Regions from separate parts of the Mesorhizobium sp. LSJC285A00 genome, predicted to be linked through region 1. Evidence: predicted binding sites of a transcription regulator. Region 1 holds the regulator's gene; each other region holds the start of a gene.
The links. Region 1 encodes PhoB, which activates phosphate uptake and scavenging genes when phosphate is short. Its sites were predicted from a motif close to TGTCATNNANCTGTCAT; they were not measured.
Positions count from the first base shown of each region.

Region 2: the regulator PhoB is predicted to act here: its motif matches at 1,063-1,079, upstream of X726_RS150360 (PhoX family phosphatase).
Region 3: the regulator PhoB is predicted to act here: its motif matches at 1,118-1,134, upstream of X726_RS156240 (ceramide glucosyltransferase).
Region 4: the regulator PhoB is predicted to act here: its motif matches at 887-903, upstream of ugpB (sn-glycerol-3-phosphate ABC transporter substrate-binding protein UgpB).

Region 1 is NZ_AYVK01000015.1:56,287-58,488, forward strand. Features, by position in the region: gene X726_RS154045 (ROK family protein) at 1-649, shown strand, start outside; gene phoB (phosphate regulon transcriptional regulator PhoB) at 680-1,369, opposite strand; gene phoU (phosphate signaling complex protein PhoU) at 1,386-2,090, opposite strand; gene pstB (phosphate ABC transporter ATP-binding protein PstB) at 2,132-2,202, opposite strand, start outside.
Region 2 is NZ_AYVK01000024.1:8,103-10,304, forward strand. Features, by position in the region: gene X726_RS150360 (PhoX family phosphatase) at 1-1,007, opposite strand, end outside; gene X726_RS150355 (hypothetical protein) at 1,125-1,520, opposite strand; gene urtA (urea ABC transporter substrate-binding protein) at 1,833-2,202, shown strand, end outside.
Region 3 is NZ_AYVK01000012.1:167,181-169,382, reverse strand. Features, by position in the region: gene X726_RS156240 (ceramide glucosyltransferase) at 1-1,017, opposite strand, end outside; gene apaG (Co2+/Mg2+ efflux protein ApaG) at 1,239-1,631, shown strand; gene X726_RS156250 (Hsp33 family molecular chaperone) at 1,817-2,202, opposite strand, start outside.
Region 4 is NZ_AYVK01000055.1:31,182-33,383, reverse strand. Features, by position in the region: gene ugpB (sn-glycerol-3-phosphate ABC transporter substrate-binding protein UgpB) at 1-824, opposite strand, end outside; gene X726_RS139750 (EAL domain-containing protein) at 1,299-2,202, shown strand, end outside.

The sequences.
Region 1 (2,202 bases):
CAATATGATGGCGGTGGCGCTGCAATGGCGCCAGCCCGAGCGCTACCGCGACAATTTTATCGCCATCCTCTTGTCGCACGGCATCGGCATGGGACTGGTGCTGAAAGGCGAACTGTTCACCGGCACCCATTCCTCGGGCGGCGAGTTCGGCCACATGATCCACCGTCCGGGCGGCGCGCTCTGCCGCTGCGGGCGGCGCGGCTGCGTCGAGGCCTATGCCGGAAACTACGCCATCTGGCGCAGCGCCAGAATGATGAGCGAAGATGCCGAGCCGGTCGATATCGGCGACGCTGATATGCGCGCACTCGCCGCGCGCGCCCGCGAAACCGATGGCCCGGAGCGCGAAGCCTATCGCAGGGCCGGTGAGGCGCTCGGCTTCGGCCTCGGCAGCCTGTTTGCTCTGATCGATCCGGCACCCGTCGCCATGGTCGGCGTCAGCGCTGCCGCCTTCGACCTGATCGAACCGGCATTGCGCGAAGCGATCGCCCAGACCGCCGGCGGCCAGCACTCGAAATCGATCTCCTTCGACACCGAGCCCAACGAGCTGCCGCTGATCCGCGAAGGCTGTGCCATGCGCGCGCTCGGCTTCGTCGACCAGGAGATTTTCGCGCCGGGCATTCAGGCAAAATCCGGCAAGCATGTCGCCTGAATGGCCGGCAACGGCGCGACGCGCAGCATCCTAGTCTTCCCTGATAGCGTAGCCGGCGCCGCGAATGGTACGGATGACATCCGGCATGCGGCCGTTGTTGACGGCCTTGCGCAGCCGCCCGACATGCACGTCGACGGTTCGCTCGTCAATATAGATCGTCTCGCCCCAGACATTGTCGAGCAGCTGGCTGCGCGAGAACACGCGGCCGGGATGGCGCATCATGAATTCGAGCAGCCGGAACTCGGTCGGTCCGAGCCTGATCTCGCTCTTCTTGCGGTAGACCCGGTGCGATTCTCGATCGAGCACGATGTCGCCGACCTTGAGCACGCTGGACAGCACTTCCGGCTTGGCCCGGCGCAGCAGCGCTTTCACGCGCGCCATGAACTCCGGCGTCGAGAATGGCTTGACCAGATAGTCGTCGGCACCGGTGGACAGGCCGCGCACGCGATCGCTTTCCTCACCGCGCGCGGTCAGCATGATGATCGGCAGCCGCTCGGTTTCGGGCCGCACTCTAAGCCGCCGACAGAGCTCGATGCCGGAAACAGCGGGCACCATCCAGTCGAGCACCAGGAGATCGGGCACGTTTTCCTGCAGGCGGATCTCGGCCTCGTCGCCGCGTGTCACCACCTCGACGTGATAGCCTTCGGATTCGAGGTTGTAGCGGAGGAGCACGCCTAGCGGCTCCTCGTCCTCCACGACCATGATGCGTGGCGCGATCATAGGCAGTTCACCCTCATCAGGCCGGCGTGGCCATCGCCGTCTCGTCCTGCTTCGGACGATTGGCGGGCAATTGCTGGCCGGTCAGCACATAATACGCATTTTCGGCGATGTTGGTGACATGATCGCCGATGCGCTCAAGATTCTTGGCGCAGAACAAGAGATGCGTGCAGGCGGTGATGTTGCGAGGGTCTTCCATCATGTAGGTCAAGAGCTCACGAAACACGGACGTGTATTTGACGTCGATGCGCTCGTCGTCATTCCTGAGTTTTGCAAGAGCTGCCGCATCGGTGGCGGCATATTCCTCGACGACGCCTTGCACCTGGATCAGCACCAGTTGCGCCATGGCATCGATGGAGTGCGAGAGGTCGCGCGGCGTGACGCTCAAGCCCACGGTGCCGACGCGTTTGGCGATGTTCTTGGCGAGATCGCCGATGCGCTCGAGGTCGCCGGCCATGCGGATCGAGCCGACCACGGCGCGCAGATCGTTGGCCATCGGCTGGCGCTTGGCGATCAGCGTGATGGCGCGGTCGTCCAGTTCGCGCTGGCGCGCATCCATGATGGCGTCGTCGGAAACGACACGCTGTGCCAGCGCATTGTCCGAATTGAGCAGCGCCCTGGTCGAGCCGCTGACCATCGAGCCTGCCAGATCGCCCATGTCGCGGATCAGCTTGCTGATCTGCCCGAGCTCTTCATCGAAGGAGGCGACGGTATGTTCACCCATGATCTTGGTCCTCGTGCCTGAAAATTCACCCGCCGGACGGCTCAGCCGAAGCGGCCGGTAATGTAGTCCTGGGTGCGCTTGTCGTCGGGGTTGGTGAACATCTTGTCGGTGG
Region 2 (2,202 bases), on a different contig from region 1:
TCCTTGTTGAGGACCACGGTCGAGGCCTCATGCGACATGCGGCCAAGTGCCGTGCGCTTCACCGGCCTGGACTGAGGATCGTAAGGGTCGATCTCGACCACCCAGTCGAAGCGGTTGGCCTCGTTCGGTTCCTTGTCGAGGTTGAAGCGGTCATGGAAGCGGCCGCGGCCATAGATGTCGGAGCCGTCGAAGCCGTAACGGTCAAGCAGGTCGGCGGTCGGCGCCCTTTTCGGGTCGCCGCCGAAAATGTCGGACACGCCTTCCTCGCAGGTCAGCACCGTACCCCAGGGGGTGAAACCGCCGCTGCAGTTGTAGCTGGTGCCGAGCACTTTGGTGCCAGTCGCGTCGGCCGAGGTCTTCATCAGCGCATGGCCGGCAACCGGTCCGGAAACGGTCATTTCGGTGTTGGCGGTGATGCGGCGGTTCAGCGGACTGTCGGCTACGGTTTCCCACTTGCCGTCCTTCAATTGCACCTCGACGATCGAATGGCCCATCGCGGCCATGCCGAGATCGACCTGTTCCCTGGTCATCGTCTTGCCGGCATCGCCCTCGGTCATCCCCGGAAACATCACATTGGGCGAGATGTATTCGTTGTTGACGCAGAGCAGGCCATGATCAGAATTCACCGTACCCTTGGGCAGCGGCATGAAGGCGATGTAGTCGCAATTGTAGCCGAAGCGCTTTTCCTGTTCCTCCGCCGCGACCTTGTTGCCGTCGAATTCGGCGAGGCCGGCTGCAAGCGGGTCGCCCCAGCGCGCGACGATGGTCGTCTCATAGCCTTCGGCGGCGGCATGGGTCTTGCCGTAGACCCGTTTCAGCTCGGGAAAGCCGAGCGTCGACTGCGCTGTGGCGGCATGCGTTTCGCCGGCAAACAAGGAGCCGACAAAACTGCCGCCGGCAATCAGCGCGCCGGAGGCGAGGCTGCCTTTCAAAAGAGACCGGCGCGAGACGCGCTCGGCAATGATTTCGCGGATGACGGGGGAGGATGAAGACGGTGCATTGGCCATGGTGTCTGCCTCTCAGGGTGGATGTTACGGCGCACCGTTGCCCTAGTCTGCTTAGGCAACATTCACATGACATAAGAGGAAGGTTTTGCCGCAACTGGGCGCGGCACTACGCATCGCTCAGCCCTTGGTGCAGGTCGAGGCGGTGAAGGCGCCGTCGGGCTGCTTCAGAATGATGTCGAATGACGGGGCAGTCTCGCCGTCCAGTGTTGCCTGTGTCATGGAGACGGAGTTGCCACCGGTGGTATAGCCGCCCAGCGGCCCGAGCCAGGTGATCTCGCCATTGGCGTTCATCTGATAATTGTAGCCTTGCAGCGCCGTTCCGAACGTCACCGGGCCGGTATAGACATTGCCCTTGATGGTGATGTCGCCGAGGTTGAGGAAGGCGCCGAGCAGGTAGACCTCGCAATGATAGGTGCCGTCCGGAAGCTTGCCCTCGCTGAAATCGGCGCGCGCGCCGCCGCTCGTTGCCATCAGCAGCAGGATGCCGGAAATCCGTGAGATGCGAGATGCCATGACGTCTCTCTTTTGAATGGCGAGCTTGCCCTATTTTTGCGCGGTGCCGCAACATTGTTCGCCCGGAATCCACGGCCGGAGATCAAAAACTAGGCATTTGTCCTATTTGGGCGAAAATTAGGCAAAAGTCGTGTGCGCTGCGCAAATTTGGCTCAATCAATTTTCACTGGCTGCCATTGTTTTCTCCAGGCTAATATACCAACCAGTTGATAACGCTCGGCTATTCCCTTCTTGTGAGCGGCGCCTTTGCGTTTGGCACGGCAGTTGCATTGCTTTATCGCGGTGCAATCAACCAGCTTGGGAGTCTTCGGTATGAGGGGTAATTTCTCCACAATAACAAAAATGTTTTCGGCCGGCGTGGTCGCCGCCGGCCTGTCGATGTCGTCTCCGGCCAAGGCCGCCGAAGACACGATCAAGGTCGGCATTCTGCATTCGCTGTCGGGGACCATGGCGATTTCGGAGACGACGCTGAAAGACGCCATGCTGATGCTCATCGAAGAGCAGAACGCCAAGGGCGGCCTGCTCGGCAAGAAGCTTGAGGCGGTCGTTGTCGATCCGGCCTCCAATTGGCCGCTCTTCGCCGAGAAGGCGCGCGAGCTGATCTCCAAGGACAAGGTCGCCGCCGTGTTCGGCTGCTGGACCTCGGTGTCGCGCAAATCGGTGCTGCCGGTGTTCTCGGAAC
Region 3 (2,202 bases), on a different contig from region 1:
CGCCGGGACCATGCGCAGCGACAGATGCCAGCCCTTGGCCGCGGCCAGCGCGCATTCGGGAATGTAGGCCGCCGTCAGCACGGCCATCACCGTGGCCGGCAGGCTGATGCCGGCACTTGCGGCCGCCACCAGCGCCAACGCCAACGGCACGGCGACGCCGGTCAGGATCTCGGGTGCGAAAAACAGTGGGAAGGTGACGCGGCGCAACCGCGCCCAGCGCGCCTGGCGCGACCAGATGTCGGCAAGTCGGCGCTGCCCCAGTGGTTGCTCGAAAGGCGAGGCAACGAGATTGACGTGCAGGCCCAGTCCGTTGACCAGCTTGGTTGCAGCAGCATCCTCGGCGATCTCGGCGGCCAGCGCGCGGATACCGCCATTGGTATCGAGCATCGGCTTGTTCCACAGCATGCTCTTGCCCTGGGCAAAGCCGAGACCGAGCGCCTCGCCGGCATATTGCCAGCGCGCCTGCAGCGTGTTGAGGAACGCGCATTCGACCTCGGCCCAAAAGCCATCCGGCCGAGAGCCGATCGGCGTCGAGCAGATAAGCCCGGTATTGGTCCGCCAGGCCGCCATCAGGTGCTGGACGTAATCCCTTGGCATCAGCACGTTGGAATCCGCCAGAATAACCCAATGATAGCGCGCCGCTTCCCAGCCCTTGACGCAGTTGTTGAGCTTCGGGTTGCTGCTGACGCGGTCGTCGCCGATCAGCAGCCGGGCCGGCACGTTGGGAAACAGGACGATCGCCCTGTTTATCAGTTTGACGACGGGATCGTCGGCGTGAGCGACGCAGAAGATCAGTTCGTAGCGCGGCCAGTCGAGCGAGAAGGCTCGCTGCAGCGTCTCTTGTGTGAACGGCTCCACGCCGCGCGACGGCACGACGATCGAGACCGGTGGCTGCTCGCCGGACGGCGGAGGGATAAGGCGACGCGCTTGCAGTTTCGACGAAGCAAGCAGGATGCTGGCGAGATTGGAAAGAAGCAAAGCGGAGGAAGCGAAGGCGGCTGTGAGAGCTGGTTCCATCGAGATCTGGTCACTCCGGAAAGGCCGCTCGCGGCTGCTTTGTCAGTCGACAGATGGGCCTTGAGTCGCCGGCAAGGTTTGCGCACACCAACATTGTCATGTGTCACTTAAATGACATTGTTTGTCGGCACTGCGCTTTGAGGCTGGCAGGACATGCCGCTCTGCGCGTATCAAACCGCATGGCGCGACAAATGTTCCCTGCTGCGCAACCGGAGCAGCCCATGTACCGCGCCGTCACGCGCAACATCGAAGTGCAGGTCAGACCGTTCTACCTGGAGGACCGCTCGGACCCGGCGGAGAACCGTTATGTCTGGGGCTACCAGGTGACGATCGACAACCAGTCGGACGATTTCGTGCAGCTTATGGCGCGTTACTGGCACATCACCGACGGCAGCGGCCGGGTCGAGGAAGTGCGCGGCGCCGGCGTGGTCGGCGACCAGCCTGAGCTCAATCCCGGCGACAGCTATCAATACACGTCAGGCTGCCCGCTCTCGACGCCCTCCGGCTTCATGGTCGGCCACTACACCATGCGCAACAAAAAGGGCGAGACGTTCGACGTCGCTATTCCCGCGTTTTCGCTGGATCTGCCGGGGACCCGACGGACGGTGAATTAGGGGTTTTCTCCCCGTCACTATACGGGGAGAAATGCCCGGCAGGGCAATGAGGGGCAGCGCCAGAGTCATGAGGTTATCTTCCACGCACATGACCTAGGCTATGCGCGGCCATTCACCAAAGTTCGCGCTGCCCTCATCCGCCCTTCGGGCACCTTCTCCCCGTGAACGGGGAGAAGGAAGAGATGCTACTGAGTTGCAAACTCCGCCGGGTCGAAGTCGTACTGCTTCGAGCAGAACTCGCAGGCGACGTGGATGCCGCCATCTTCGGTGCTGTCCTTGATCTCCTGCGCGGAAAACCCCTCGAGGATGCCGCGTATCTTGTCCCTTGAGCAGGAACATTGGTCGGCGACCGGCACGCCGCCGAAGACGCGCACGCCATGTTCGTGGAACAGCCTGTAGAGCAGCCGCTCGGCGCCGATGGTCGGGTCGATCAGCTCGGTCGGCTCGATGGTGCCGAGCAGCGCCACCAGCTCGCGCCACGAATTGTCGGCCGGCTCCTGCGTCACGTCACGCGGATCGCCGTCGCCGCCCGAAATGTCGGGCACGCGCATGCGCTCGGGTGACTGCGGCA
Region 4 (2,202 bases), on a different contig from region 1:
CCCCCCGACGATTCGGTGAAGATGCCGCATTCTCCGGCAAGAAAGATCTGCTTGGCTTCGGATGTACGGCCGCCATATTTGAAGGTGCCGTCCTTGGCCAGGTCGGCGAGCGCCTGGAAATGATTGACGAAGATCGGCGCATTGATCTTGAGCTCGACGTCGGTTCCGGCAAGTCCGTTCTGGTTGGTGCCATAGGAAACGTCGTTCCAGGCCGCGAAGGCCTCAAGGTGGATCCAGGTCAACCACGTCGAGGTATAGCCGCAGGAAGCGGCGCCGCTCGCCTTGATCTTCTTGGCGGCTTCCCACACCTCGTTCCAGGTCTTTGGCGGGTTGTTCACATCAAGCCCGGCCTTCTGGAAAATATCCTTGTTGTAGTAGAGGATGGGCGACGAGGAATTATAGGGGAAGGACAGCATGGTCCCGTCCGGCTTCGAATAGTAACCGACGATGCCGGGCAAATACTGGCTCTTGTCGAAGGTCACGCCGGCGCTGGTCAGCACATCGGCCACCGGTTTGATCGCACCTTCGGCTGCCATCATGACGCCGGTACCCACGTCGAACACCTGGATGATGTCGGGCGCTTGCCCCGCACGATAGGCAGCGATGCCGGCATTCAGCGTTTCGGGATAGGTGCCCTTGAAAACAGGGAGAATTTCATAGTCGCTCTGGCTGGCATTGAAATCCTTGGCGATTTTGTCGACCACCTCGGCATTCGCGCCGGTCATGGCATGCCACCAACTGATCTGGGTGGCGGCGAAGGCGGAGGTGGTGGAAAGCAGGGTCAAGGTGGCGGCAACACCGGCCGCAAAGCCGAACAACTTCATGTTTCATCTCCCGTTTGTCATTGGCGAAAGGGGCACTCCCGCAAAGGCAATATGTGTCGCTGATGACAATCGGACAACGGATTTGTTGCTGTTTCGTGAATTTCATACCCGGCTAACTTCGCGCCCCCTCGCTCTGCAACGAGGACACAGAGAAATGCCAAGCCGGCTCAGCGATACATGGGCGCGGTGGGCCTGCGACGATCGCCGACCGCCGGCGATGCATGAAGGGCCCCCGTGACAGCGCCACGCACCTGTACCATGCGGCCGCCATACCGGCGCTCGGCCAGATCGAGATCGGTAGAGCGGCATCGCGCCAAGCGCTGCTGTGACCCTGTCTGGAATGAGACAGGATCGCCGCAAGGTACAACCCGAAAAACCCGCTGTAGTTGTAGTTCGCATAACCGATTCTTCGTCAAGCGCGACATACTAATCAAGTGGACGGCTTGATTGCTGTCAGAGAGCAGGTGGGGCGAGATGCTGACGGTCTATAATTGTATCGTGCATGAGCACGATCTGAGACTGGTCGCACTGGCAGCGCTCATTTGCGGTATTTCTTCCTTCTCGGCGGTCAACCTGCTTCGCCATGTCGACCGCTCGAGCGAGCGCAACCGCTATACCTGGCTGATGATAGCAGCCACTTCCACCGGCTTCGGTATCTGGGCGACGCACTTCATCGCAATGCTTGCCTTTTCTCCCGGAATCCCCAACGCCTACAATACGGAAATGTCGGCGCTTTCGCTCGCCGGTTCCGTCGCCCTGACCGCCGCGGGCATGTGGATCGCCACCTTGCGCCGGGGCATCGACTACCCTCTGGTCGGCGGCGCGGTCCTCGGCGCTGGTATCGCCGCCATGCACTATATCGGCATGGCCGCCTTCGAGGTCGAAGGGCGCATCGTCTGGAACCCGCTGCTGGTCGGCGTCTCGGTGCTGGCAGGCGTCACCCTCGCCGCGCTGGCGCTGCTGGTCGTGTTGCGACGGCCGTCCATGCAGGCCACAATCGCCGCCGCCATCCTGTTGACGCTGGCGATCTGCAGCCTGCACTTCATCGCCATGGGCGCGGTGTCGATCTTCCCGGACTCCTCCATCGAGATATCGCAGTTCACGGTCGAACCGGTGTCGCAGGCCTTCGCCGCCGCTGCAGTCAGCATGGCTATCCTGGTGCTTTCAGCCGCAGCATTGTGGATCGACCTTCGCTTCCGGCGTCACAAGCTCGAGGCCGAGCGCATGCACGGCCTCGCCAACGCCGCCATCGAGGGGCTGATCGTCTGCGACGGCGCCCGCATCGTCAGCGCCAATGACAGCATCGCCGCGCTAACCGGCATTGCGCCGGAAGTGCTGAACGCGATGCTGCTTGGCGACCTCTTCGGCGAACGCACCG